3 regions of the Cupriavidus sp. CPT47-8839-RL05A genome follow, and region 3 is predicted to be linked to each of the others. Evidence: predicted binding sites of a transcription regulator. Region 3 holds the regulator's gene; each other region holds the start of a gene.
What was found. Region 3 encodes sigma-54, which starts transcription at its own class of promoters, with help from an activator protein. Its sites were predicted from a motif close to TGGCANGNAANCTGCTTT; they were not measured.
Positions count from the first base shown of each region.

Region 1: the regulator sigma-54 is predicted to act here: its motif matches at 2,088-2,105, upstream of AC3WVS_RS15205 (ethanolamine ammonia-lyase subunit EutB).
Region 2: the regulator sigma-54 is predicted to act here: its motif matches at 1,994-2,011, upstream of AC3WVS_RS10350 (isopenicillin N synthase family dioxygenase).

Region 1 is NZ_JBYTEG010000011.1:63,561-67,845, forward strand. Features, by position in the region: gene eutC (ethanolamine ammonia-lyase subunit EutC) at 1-517, opposite strand, end outside; gene AC3WVS_RS15205 (ethanolamine ammonia-lyase subunit EutB) at 528-1,910, opposite strand; gene AC3WVS_RS15210 (AI-2E family transporter) at 2,115-3,152, shown strand; gene AC3WVS_RS15215 (FadR/GntR family transcriptional regulator) at 3,198-3,869, opposite strand; gene AC3WVS_RS15220 ((Fe-S)-binding protein) at 4,050-4,285, shown strand, end outside.
Region 2 is NZ_JBYTEG010000007.1:113,666-117,950, reverse strand. Features, by position in the region: gene AC3WVS_RS10360 (phospholipase D family protein) at 1-468, opposite strand, end outside; gene AC3WVS_RS10355 (ABC transporter substrate-binding protein) at 643-1,683, opposite strand; gene AC3WVS_RS10350 (isopenicillin N synthase family dioxygenase) at 2,227-3,225, shown strand; gene AC3WVS_RS10345 (superoxide dismutase family protein) at 3,330-3,908, opposite strand; gene AC3WVS_RS10340 (LysR family transcriptional regulator) at 4,026-4,285, opposite strand, start outside.
Region 3 is NZ_JBYTEG010000009.1:115,552-119,836, forward strand. Features, by position in the region: gene hpf (ribosome hibernation-promoting factor, HPF/YfiA family) at 370-720, opposite strand; gene AC3WVS_RS13085 (RNA polymerase factor sigma-54) at 769-2,250, opposite strand; gene lptB (LPS export ABC transporter ATP-binding protein) at 2,385-3,185, opposite strand; gene lptA (lipopolysaccharide transport periplasmic protein LptA) at 3,254-3,904, opposite strand; gene lptC (LPS export ABC transporter periplasmic protein LptC) at 3,972-4,285, opposite strand, start outside.

The sequences.
Region 1 (4,285 bases), on a different contig from region 3:
CGCCGATCTCGTCGCCCAGCGCCACGCGCGACTGCTCGGCCACCACCACCGGGCCGATGCGCCATGTCGGCGGCAGGCGCGGGCGGGTGGCATCGAGCAATGGCAGCGCGTGCGTCTGCGTGGCCAGCGCTGACAGGCCGTCGGCAACCACGAACACCACATCGGGCGCCTCGCCAGGCCGTGCTGCGGCCAGCCGCGCGCGGCTGGCATCGTCCAGGCGCCGGCCCAGGTCGGGGCGCCGCAGGTAGTGCGCGCGGTCCGGCGCCGCGCTGTGCACGGCGAGGTTCTGTACCCCCGCCGCATCCAGCGCCGCGGTGACCGCGCCCACGTCCAGCGGCAGGTGCACCGCATCGCGCGCCTGCGCATGGGCCAGCCCGAAGGCCAGCACCGCATCGGTGGTCTGGCTGTGGCCGGTACGGCCCAGCGCTACACGCGCGCGCGTGAACTGGCGCAGGCGTTGCCACGGGTCGGCATCGGCGTTGGCGGGATCGGCGGGTGGCGGGCGTCTGTCCGTCATCGGCTGCACCTTACAGGCTGTGGGCCATCTGCAGCAGCGGCTGGCGCGCGGCGGGCTCGAGCAGCCTGCCGCTGGCATCGGCAATGCCCATGCGCTGCAGCCAGGCCTCGAACTCCGGCGCGGGGCGCAGCCCCAGCACCTCGCGCAGGTACAGCGCATCGTGGAACGAGGTGCTCTGGTAGTTCAGCATGATGTCGTCGGCGCCGGGCACGCCCATGATGAAATTGATGCCGGCCACGCCGAACAGCGTCAGCAGCGTGTCCATGTCGTCCTGGTCGGCCTCGGCATGGTTGGTGTAGCAGACGTCGCAGCCCATCGGCACCCCCATCAGCTTGCCGCAGAAGTGGTCTTCCAGACCGGCGCGAATGATCTGCTTGCCGTCGTACAGGTATTCGGGACCGATAAAGCCCACCACCGTATTGACCAGCAGCGGCGCGAACGCGCGCGCCACCGCGTAGGCGCGCGCCTCCATGGTCTGCTGGTCGACGCCGTGGTGCGCATTGGCCGACAGTGCGCTGCCCTGCCCGGTCTCGAAGTACATCAGGTTGTCGCCAACGGTGCCGCGCGCCAGCGCCTGCGCGGCGTCGTGCGCCTCGGCCAGCAGCGCCAGGCTGATGCCGAAGGCCGCGTTGGCGCGCTCGCTGCCGGCCACCGACTGGAACACCAGATCCACCGGCGCGCCCTGCCCGATCGCGCGCAGGGTATTGGTGACGTGGGTCAGCACGCAGGATTGCGTGGGGATGTCGAAGCGGCTGCGCAGCTCGTCGATCATGCGCAGCAGCGAGACGATGGCGCCCAGGTTGTCCGAAGCCGGGTTGACGCCGATGGTGGCATCGCCGCAGCCATAGAGCAGCCCGTCGATGATCGACGCGGCAATGCCCTTGGGATCGTCGGTCGGGTGGTTGGGCTGCAGCCGCACCGAGAGCCGGCCCGGCAGCCCCACCGTGCTGCGAAAGCGCGTCACCACCTGGCATTTGCGCGCCACCGCCACCAGGTCCTGGTTGCGCATCAGCTTGCTGACCGCGGCGGCCATCTCCGGGGTGATGCCCGGCGCCACCCGCGCCAGCGTGGCGCTGTCGGTTTCATGCAGCAGCAGCCAGTTGCGCAGGTCGCCCACGGTAGTGGCGCCGATGGCGGCAAAGGCCGCGCCATCATGCCGGTCCAGGATCAGGCGCGTGACCTCGTCGTCCTCGTACGGCACCAGCGCCTCGGTCAGGAACTGCTTGAGCGGCACCTCAGCCAGCGCCAGCCGCGCGGCCATCCGCTCCTGCTCGCTGGCCGCGGCAACGCCCGCCAGCGCGTCGCCGGAGCGCGCCGGGCTGGCCCGGGCCAGCAGCGTGCGCAGGTCGGCAAAGACGTGGCGGTGGGTGCCGATGGTGTGGGTGTAGGCCATGCGTTCCGTTCCTGGACTCTGGGGAAAACGATGACAGCGGTGCGCCGGGCGCCTTGCCGGGCGCGATTCCCCCTAATATAGACAGCCTTTGCGTGTGCCGTGATGCCAACATCGCCTCAGCGCACACGGCCTGACTCAGGAACAACATCTGGATCGGCGAGAATTCAGAATAAATTTTGAGCAATTTGCATGCCGGAGACCTCGATGAAAGACCCCGACCCGACCACCACCCCGCGCTTGCTGCCGGCCGCGTGGTACAGCGTCGGCACCGTCGCCTACCTGCTGACCGCCCTGGCGCTGTGGACCGTGCTCCACGCCAACCTGGTGGCGGCATTGCTGTCCGGGCTGCTGCTGTACTCGCTGGTGGACGTGCTGGCGCCGCGCCTGCAGCGCCTGCACCAGCGCCACGACGCCCTGGCCGTGGCCATCCTGTCGGCGCTGATCCTGCTGGGGCTGACGCTGGCGGGCTGGCTGCTGGTGCGCTTTGTCAGTGGCGAGGGCAATACCCTGGACGGGCTGCTCAACCATGTGGCCGACATCATCGACCGCTCGCGCGGGCAGATGCCGCCGTGGCTTAGCGATGCGCTGCCCAAGGGCGTGGACGAGCTGGCCAACACGCTGATCGAGACGCTGCGCGAGCATGCCGCGATGGCGCAGAAGCTGGGCGCCGAGGTGCTGCGCACGCTGGTGCATATCCTGATCGGGCTGGTGATCGGCGCGATGGTGGCGCTGTATCGCGCGGTGGTTCGGCCCAATCGCCGTCCGCTGGCCGCGGCGCTGGTGGCGCGCGCACGCGCGCTGCAGCAGGCGTTCTCGCAGTTCATCTTCGCGCAGATCCAGATCTCCACCATCAACACCGTGCTGACGGCGATCTACCTGCTGCTGGTGCTGCCGCTCTTTGGCGTGCACCTGCCGCTGACCAAGACGCTGGTGGTGATCACCTTCGTTGCCGGGCTGCTGCCGGTGCTGGGCAACCTGATTTCCAATACCGCCATCGTGGTGGCCTCCCTGTCGGTGTCGCTGCCGATCGCGGTGGCGTCGCTGGTGTTCCTGGTGGTGATCCACAAGCTGGAGTACTTCCTGAACGCGCGCATCATCGGTGCGCGCATCCAGGCCGCGGCGTGGGAACTGCTGATGGTGATGCTGCTGATGGAAACGCTGTTCGGCATCCCGGGCGTGATCGCCGGACCGATCTTCTATGCCTACCTGAAGCGGGAACTGGCCGGCGCCGGACTGATCTGAGTGCCGCAGCCGGCTCGCCGCGGCGCTGGTAGGACCAATACCTGCTCAGGCGCCGTCCTGCTCCACCCGGCTGCGCACGAAGTCGATATGGGTCTGCATGGCGGTGCGCGCCTCTTCCGGGCGCCGCGCGCAAATCGCATCGCACAGCGTGCGGTGCTGCAGCAGCAGCAGGTCTGACGCGCCGTCGTCCTGTTCGCGCAGGCCGGTGCCATTGATGGTGATGTGCTCGCGCAGCATGCCGATCACGCTGGTATGCAGGTGCAGGAACATGGTGTTGTGCGAGGCCTGGGCAATGGCGTCGTGCAGCTGCGCATCGGCATCGGCCTCTGCCTGCTTGTCGTCGGCGGCGCGCGCGCGTTCCAGCTCGGCCATCAGGGCGCGGATCCGCTTCACGTCAGCGGCATCCGCGCGCAGCGCCGCAAAATACGCGGTCGCGCCCTCCAGCACGCGGCGGAACTCCAGGATGTCGTCGCGCAGTGCGGGGTGGTCGGCCACCAGCTGGCCCCAGGGCGAGGCAATGCCGGCGCGCAGCTGGTCGGTGGCGTAGACCCCGGCACCGCGCCGGCTCTGCAGCAGGCCGCGCGCGGCGAGGCGCTGGATCGCCTCGCGCACGGTGTTGCGCGCGACCTCGTATTGCCCGGCCAGCACCCGCTCGGCCGGCAGCCGCGTGCCGGGCGGCCAGGTGCCGTCGAGCAGCGCGGTCTCGATCCGGCGCATGACCGACTCCACGCGCCCACGGGTGCGCCCGTGCCTTGCTGCCGCTGCCGTCATGCCGTGTGTCCTCGCTCCTGAGCTTGCGCGCGTCGTTGCGCAGATTGGTCCAACCAATTTGTACCGCCGCGCGGAAGCGGGAATTATGCGCCGAAACGTGCGACCCCAGCACGTCCGGAGCGAGACATGAAGGATCGTCAGTACCCCACCGGCCCTGCCCCCACGCAGGCCTACCTGTTTGCCACCTGCCTGGTCGACATGTTCGTGCCGCAGGCCGGCCTCGACGCCGTGCGGCTGCTTGAACGCGAAGGGCTCACCGTGCACTTCCCGCGCGGCCAGAGTTGCTGCGGCCAGCCCGCCTACAGCAGCGGCAACCCCGACGCGGCCCGTGCGGTGGCGCGCGCCCAACTCGACCTGTTCAG
Region 2 (4,285 bases), on a different contig from region 3:
GAAGAGCCGCACCTCGACCTGCGGATGCGCGTCCATGGCCGCCAGCCATTCGTCCATGCCGGCGATGCCGTTGTCGTCAAGCAGCAGGCGCACGCGCACGCCGCGGTCGGCGGCTTCATGCAACGTTTCCAGCAGCAGGGTGCCGGTCAGGTCGTCGCGCCAGATGTAGTACTGGACGTCGAGCGTGCGCTGCGCGGTGCGCGCCAGATGCACGCGCGCGGCAAAGGCGGCGTAGGCATTCTCGAGCGGATGGATGCCGCTCAGGCCCGGATGGCCCGCCACTTCGCCGGCCACCGCCTGGCCCAGCGGCGTGGCCTGGGATTCGGCGGGCGTCAGCGCAAAGGATTCGGTGCGGTGATCCAGCGGCGGCAAGGCGCAGCCGCCGAGCAGGGCGGCGCAGCACAGCAGCAGCGAATTGGCGCGCAGGCGGCGGTGGGGGGCGAACGCGGCGTCTGTCGGCGATGGCATGGCGGGTCCTGTCGGACCCCTCGCGGGGGCCGATCGTTACGGCAATGCCGCCATGTTGCCATGCCGCGCGGGCCGCGGGCTTAATTACGCACCGGGAGCGGGAAGTGTTGGCGCGCCACGGGGCTCCGGCGCATCGCCCAGGCCAGGGACGATATACAGACGGGCGTGCTCTCCTTACGCCTTGAGGCGGCGGTCTGATGGCGCGGGCAGGAACTGGTCAGTCCAGATGTCCGCCACCGTCAGCGGCGCCTTGATGCCGAAGGCGCCGACGGTTTCATCCAGCGTTGCCTGCAGCCGTGCCGGCGTGGCCGCGCCCCAGCCGTCGCGCCGGGTGTCGGGCGTCTTCATGGTGCCGTCGACAATCAGGCGCAGGCGCTCAGTCTCCAGCGCCTGGTCGGCCAGCGGCTCGCGCGCCTTGACCGCGGCACCGCCCGCGGCGGGATCGGCAATGGCGTCGAGCCAGCCGCGGGTCGAGGCCTTGACGAAGGCCTTCATCACCTCCGGATCGGATGTCATGCTCTTGCGGTTGGCTACCAGCCCGTTGCCGTAGGACTTCATGCCGTAGTCCGAGAAGCGGAACACGGTGATCTTCTCTGGCCCCATGCCGCGCGCCTTCAGGTTCACCAGGCCGGTGAAGAAGAAGTAGGCGGCGGCATCGAAGTCGCCCTTGACGAAGCGCGTGTCACCGATATCGGGCGTGACGCTCTCCCACTTCACGCCGCCGGGGTCGAAGCCCTGCGCCCTGGCGAAGACCGGGAACAGCTTGCGCGAGGCATTGAACGGCTGGCCCAGGATGGACTTGCCGGCCAGGTCCGCTGGCCTGACGATGCCGCTGCCCTTGCGCACCAGGATCGCGTTCGGATTGAGGTCGTACTGGATGGCTACCGCCTTGAGCGCGGCGGACGGATTGGTGGTGTTGAATTCGATCATCGCCGCCAGGTCGGCCGAGGCGCAGTCATAGGCGCCGCCCGCGACCAGGCTGATGGCCGAAGCCGAGCCGTTGCCGGTATCGATGGTGACGTCCAGCCCGGCGTCCTTGTAGTAGCCGCGCTGGTGCGCCAGCAGGAACCCCGCGCCCGAGGCTTCCACCTTCCAGCCGAGATTGAACTTGAACTTCTGCAGCGAGCCCGCCGCGCGGACATGGGGCACCGCGAACGGGGCGGCGGCAAGCAGGGCGGTGGCGCCAGTGGCGCGCAGGAAGGAACGGCGACGCATGTCTTTCTCCGGAACGAATGTCACTGGACGATGCGTGCGCGGGCGGGTGGCGCGAGTGCGGAAGGCGAGCGTGGCCTCCCGGGACGCCGGCACCATGCCGCGCCGGCATGCGGCCAGGGCATGCGCGGGGACCGTGCACATCATCGGGAGCAATTTCCGGGCGGCGTGCCGCTGAACGCTTCTACTCCGCTGCGGTTTCAGCAGGATCCGTGCCGGGCGCTGCGCGGCGCCATGCACCAAGCCGTTGCCCCGAATGCGCCATCACGGCGCAAGCCCCGGCGCAATCGCTGCGATCCCGGTGCAAAACCCCTGGCCCGGAACCTGCATGACCTCGGGCAAGAGTAGAAGCGTTCACCATCCGCGCGGGGCGTCGCAGACGCGCGCCGGATGGCCGGGAATTGCCCTTGAAGTCCGTGCCCCGCGCCATCGCGCAGGCTGGCACAGGCGACCTCAGGAGCGCGTTGTCCCGGCGTGCGTTGCCATGGGTGGTCTGCCTGTGCCGGCGAGGGGCCAATCCCTGATCCGCTTTGCACAAGGAACACCATGAGCCAACCAGACACCGCCTACGCCCTGGCCGAACTCCATCGCGAATCGCGCATGGGCGCGTTCGGTTCGGAAACCCGCCAGCGCGAGATCCGCCGCATCGACCTGTCCGACTACGCGCGGCGCAAGCCGCAAATCGCTGACGAACTGTGGCAGGCATCGGTAGACGTCGGCTTCTTCCAGATCGCCAACCACGGCATCGACCTGGCCAGCGTGCGCGAAGCCTTTGCCATGACCGAGCGCTTCTTCGCGCTGCCTGACGCCGTCAAGGCGCAATACCCGCTGCAGAAGGCCAACAACGCCGGCTGGGAAAGCCGCGCGCAGGTGCGCCCCTCGACCGGCACCCCGGACCAGAAGGAGTCCTACCAGATCACGCGCCCGCACATGGCCGGGCTGTGGCCCGGCGATGACGAACTGGAAGGCTTCCGCGCCACCATGCTTGCCTTCGAGGCGCAATGCTGGGAGGTGGGCATGAAGGTGCTGTCATGCTTCGCCGGCAAGCTCGGCTTTGCCAGCGACTTCTTCACGCAGGCGCACGATCCGCGGGCGCCGGACTACCAGAGCACGCTGCGGCTGCTGCACTACTACGCGATCCCGCCCGAACTGCGCGACAAGCTGGAGCTCTGGCGCGCCGGTGCGCATACGGATTTCGACTGCCTGACGCTGCTGTTCCAGCGCCCCGGCCAGGGCGGGCTGCAGGTCTGCCCCGGCAAGGAGATGGAGGCGCAGGCATGGACCCCGATCGACCCGGACGAGGAAGTCATCACCTGCAATATCGGCGACATGCTGATGCGCTGGAGCGACGACCGGCTGCCGTCGAACTTCCATCGCGTGCGCAATCCCGCGCCGGATGACTACATGGGCCCGCGCTACAGCATGGCGTTCTTCTGCCAGGCCAACCGCGGTGCGATGATCGAAGGGCCGGGCGGCAAGTATCCGCCGATCAGCGCGGGGGATTACCTGCGGCAGCGGGTGAATGCGAATTTCAAGGGGTATTGAGGCGCGGAAGAATTTCCATGCCGACGGTTTGCTCCCCTCTCCCGCTTGCGGGAGAGGGAGAACCCCGACGGGTTCGCAGGAGTTCTTGGTTCGCTATTCCTACCTTACGAAGCCGCCACCACCCCGCAAGCGATCCGCCCGCCCGCATTACCGGTCGGCTGCGTCTTGTAGTCGTCCGGGTCCTTGTGTACCACCACCGCGCGGCCGATCACCCCGTTGGCGCCCGTGCCAACGGTCAGGTCCGGCAGCAGCATGCTGACGCGAACGTTGCCGCTGGCGTCCGCGGTGACGTTGTTCATGTCGCCGGCATGGTGGTCGGGCATGGTCATCTGGCCGTGGGGCTTGCCGGTCGGGTTGAAGTGGCCGCCCGCGCTCATCGCATCAGGCGCGGAGCAGTCGCCCTTCTCATGGACGTGGAAGCCGTGCACGGAGTTGGGCGGCAGGCCGGTGATCGCCGCGGTCATCATCACGCCGCCGGGCTGCTGCTGGAAGGTCACGGTGCCGGCGGTATTGGCGCCGCTCTTGGGCTGGAGCGTGGCCGTCGCCTTGGCGCTGCTGCCGGTGCTGGTGCTGGCGGCGGACGCGCTGGCCGCAGACGAGGAGGTCTTGCCGGAGCCGGCGCAGCCGGCCAGTGCAATGGTCGCGGCAATGCAGGCCGCCAGGGGGGTAAGCACTTGTTTCATCGGACTCCTCTTCTTGTCATGATTTCGGAAGAAACAGTATAGGCTGGCCGGCGCCAGGCCGATTTCCGGTTTTGTCCTACATACCGCACTAACTGCGGATACTAGCCAATCACGCCATCAGGCCGCGACCGCCAGCCGCTGCTGTGCCGCACCAAAGTGCGGGTGGCGCGAGAACAGGTCCGCCGCCCAGTTGACGAACACCCGCACCTTGGCCGACAGGTGCCGGTTCTGCGGATACATCGCCGAGATCGGCAGTTCTTCGGTCTGCCAGTCGGTCATGACCTCCACCAGCCGGCCGCTGGCCACATAGGGCTCGGCCATGGCGCGCGAGACCCGTGCCACGCCGTGGCCTTCCAGCGCGCAGCCCATGTAGACAT
Region 3 (4,285 bases):
GTCCGGCCCATTATAGAGCAGCGACTACTCCCGCATTGTGCAGCGCAACGGGGCAAGCCGGTGCAGAACGATACATGGTGATGCAATCGTGCCTCCGCGGCGGGGAGCCGGTGCACCGGTGCGGGGCACGGCCAGGATTCCCTCTCTTTGTATGGCGCAGCATACACCTTGGCGCAGCGCTTGCGAACACCCTTGCTCATTCGGGTGAAAAGCATTGGCTCCGGCGCCACAGCCGGGCCGCGCCGCCAGTGCGGGCGCGGCATGCCGGCGGCAACCGGGAACGCGAGGGCGCAAAAAAGCCGCGCTTCGTGGCGCGGCTTGCCTGTTCAATCCTGATTCAGCAGCCCGCTGCGGGGCTGCCGGGCACGGTCATTGCTGCATTTGCGCTGCGGCCATCTGGTACTTGACCGCTTCGCGGTCGTGGCCTTGCACGCGATCCTTGTAGCGGATCACCTGACGGTCCAGCTTGTCGACGAGTGCGTCGATCGCTGCATACAGGTCTTCGTGATGCGCTTCGACAAAGATGTCCTTGCCCTTGAGATGTAGATTGATTTCCGCGTACTGACGCCGGTCCTTTTCCTTATGGTTGTCGACAGAGAGCAGCACACTAACGCCAATGACTTGATCGAAATGCCTGACGATTCGCTCCAGCTTCGTTTCCACGTACTCACGCAGAGGGGGCGTGATGTCCAGGTGGTGTCCACTGATCTTGAAGTTCATAGCGCTTCTCCTTCTGAAAGAGCCTCACCAGGCAGGCGGTGGGCTCGGCTACAAAGACTTGCGGAGATTGACTGCGGGGATCTTCAGGGCTTCGCGATACTTGGCAACGGTGCGGCGTGCGACAACGAAGCCTTGTTCGCCCAGCAGTTCGGCAATGCGACTGTCGGAAAGGGGATTCCTCGGGTCTTCGGCTCCTATCAGTTGCTTGATCAAGGCGCGGATGGCCGTTGATGAAGCCGCGCCACCGGTTTCGGTGGACACGTGGCTGCCGAAGAAGTACTTCAGTTCGAAAGTACCCATCGGCGTTGCCATATATTTATTGGTCGTCACCCGGGAGATGGTTGACTCGTGTAAACCCAGTGTATCGGCAATCTCCCGCAAAACCAAGGGGCGCATGGCGATTTCGCCGTGGCTGAAAAAGTTCTTTTGACGCTCGACAATGGCCTGCGAGACACGCAGGATTGTGTCGAACCTCTGCTGGATGTTCTTGATCAGCCAGCGCGCCTCCTGCAGCTTCTGCTGCAGCCCGGCGGTGCCGGACTCACCCTTCGCGCCACGCAGGATTTGTGCATACATGTCATTGATGCGCAGCCTCGGCATCACATCCGGATTGAGCTGCGCGATCCAGCCGCCGCCACCCTTGCGCACGAACACGTCCGGCACCACGAAGTCCGCCTCCGGGCGGCTGTATGCATGGCCGGGGTAGGGCGCCAGCGAGCGGATCAGTTCGTGTGCGGACTTCAGCGCCGCTTCATCGACCTGCAGCGCCTTCTTCAGCCGCGTGTAGTCGCGTACTGCGAGCAACTCCAGGTGGTTGGTCACGATGTTCAGGGCCAGTTCGCGCTGCGGGTGCGTCAGGCGCCGCAACTGCAGGGCCAGGCACTCGGCGGCGTTGCGCGCGCCCACGCCGGGCGGGTCGAAGCTCTGCAGCAGCGTGAGGATGGCGTGGACTTCCTCGATCTCGAACTCGAGTTCTTCCGGCAACTCCGTGCAGATCTCCTCAAGCGATGCGCTCAGGTAGCCATCATCGTCGAGTGATTCGATCAGGAAGATGGCCAGGCCCTTGTCGCGCGCGGAGATCTTCAGCGGCGTGAGCTGTTCCATCAGGTACTCGCGCAGCGTGGGCTCGGCTTCACGCAGCTGCATCGGCGTTTTTTCATCCTCGTCGCCCTGGGGGCGGCGGGCAAAGTCGTCCAGGCTCCAGTCGCCGCTGCCATAGTCGTCGCCGTTGCCGCTGTCGCCATAGCTGTCGTCGTCAGCCGCGCCATCGGCGCGGGCCTCGCCATTGCCCTGCGGCTCTGCCGGCGCGGGCGCCGGTGCGCTCTGCAGGTTGACCGAGCCGTCGGCCGCAACGCGCAGCGGGCTTTCGATCCAGTCGTTCTCACGTTCGAGCAGAGGGTTTTCCGTCAGCGCCTGTTCGACCTCTTGCTGCAGTTCCAGCGTGGAAAGCTGCAGCAGCCGGATCGACTGCTGCAGTTGCGGGGTCAGGGCCAGATGCTGGGAAAGGCGGAGCTGTAGCGACGGTTTCATGCGACCTATTCTATGCGCATCTTTCCGTTGTTGGAACGGAAATTGCTATCGCTTATGCGGTCTGATCGCTGCTGGCTGTGGCAGGCCCACGTGCGCCCGCGAAGAGGCCTGCCGCTCCATGGCAGGCCGCTGCATCACATGCGGAAGTTCTCGCCCAGGTAGACGCGCCGCACTGCGTCATTGGCGATGATTTCCTCGGGCTGGCCCGCGGCCAGCACCGTGCCTTCGCTGATGATGTAGGCGTGGTCGCAGATGCCGAGCGTCTCGCGCACGTTGTGGTCGGTGATCAGCACGCCGATATTGCGCGCCTTGAGGAAGCTGACGATGCGCTGGATCTCGCCCACGGCGATCGGGTCCACGCCGGCGAAGGGTTCGTCCAGCAGGATGAAGCGCGGCGACGACGCCAGCGCGCGCGCGATTTCCACGCGGCGGCGCTCGCCGCCCGACAGCGACAGCGCCGGGTTGTTGCGCAGGTGCGCGATCTGCAGGTCGTCGAGCAGCGAATCGAGGCGGCGCTCGATCTCGGCCTTGGCCAGCGGCTTGCCCTTGTCCAGCTGCAGCTCCAGCACCGCGCGGATGTTCTCTTCGACGTTGAGCTTGCGGAATACCGAGGCTTCCTGCGGCAGGTACGACAGCCCCATGCGCGCGCGCTCGTGGATCGGCAGGCCGCTGATGTGGTCGCCGTCGAGCACGATATCGCCTTCGTCCAGCGCCACCAGGCCCACGATCATGTAGAACGACGTGGTCTTGCCCGCGCCGTTGGGCCCGAGCAGGCCGACCACCTCGCCGCTCTTCACGTCGAGCGAGACGTCCTTGACCACCGTGCGCGAGCCATAGCGCTTCTTCAGGTGGCGCACGACCAGGGTGCTGCCGCCGGCAAGGACGGTGGAGGCTTCGACGGAAGGCTTGTCGGCGATGGTTGCGGTATCGGTCATTGGCACAGTCTGGCGTTCAGGCGTTTCCGGCGCCGGCCGCATGCGATGCACGCAGCCGGCGCCAGGCGTCAGGGTTTGTTGGCAGGCGCGGGCGCCGGCTTCAGGTCCAGCGGCGAGCCGCTGCTGCCCGTGGCGCCGGCCTTCTGGTCCTGGCGCGGCGACAGCACCGCGCGTACGCGGCCGGACGGATTGGCGGCCGCGGCGTCGCCGCTGCCGCCGCCGGCAGCCGTGTAGAACTCCTTGCGGCTGTCGTAGGTCAGCACCGCGCCGCGGATCTCGTCGACCTGCTTGGCGCCCTGCAGGCGCGCCATGCGGGCATTGCCGATCAGCTTGGAGTACTCCTGCTTGCCGTCGTACTCGATGCGGTCGCCCCAGCCGTCGATGTATTCGTCGACGCCTTCGCGCTTCTGCCGGATGTAGGCCTGCTTGCCCGGCTTGGCGGTGGCCACCGCGAACTGGTAGCCCTCGGGATCGGTGCGCAGTTCGGCGGCGTCGGACTTCAGGATCATGGTGCCCTTGGTCAGCACCACGTTGCCGGTCAGCGTATAGATCTGCTTGACGTCGTCGTAGCTGGCGTTGTCCGCCTCCAGCACCATCGGCTTGTCGCGGTCCGCGCGCTCGGCCAGGGCGGGCTGGGCCAGCAGGCCGAAGGCCATGGCCAGGGCGAGCAGGGCCGGGGCGGTGCGTCGACGGGACGATGTCGTCAGGGAAGCAGTCATGTTGGCAGGGTTGCTTGAGGGCGTCTGGGTACGTTGGTGCGGGTTGGTGCGGCCCCCGGGCCGGGGCTCAGGACCCCGGCGCGCGGCCCGGGGTCGGCCCGGTGATGATGGTGCCGCGTACATTGCCGAGCAATTGTACTTCGCGCGTGACGTTGTTGAAGATCAGGCCGTTGGCGGTCATCACCGACGGCCCGCGCGTCAGCTTGACCGGCTTGTCGGTCTTGACGATGTCGTCATTGACCAGCAGCTGGAAATAACTGGATGCGGCGGTCAGCTGCGGGTCCTTGGACACGTCCACGCCCTGCTGGCGCATGACGAAGCCGTTGCCGTACAGGTCGATCACCGAGCCCTCGGCGTTCATGCGGCCCATATCGGCGCGGG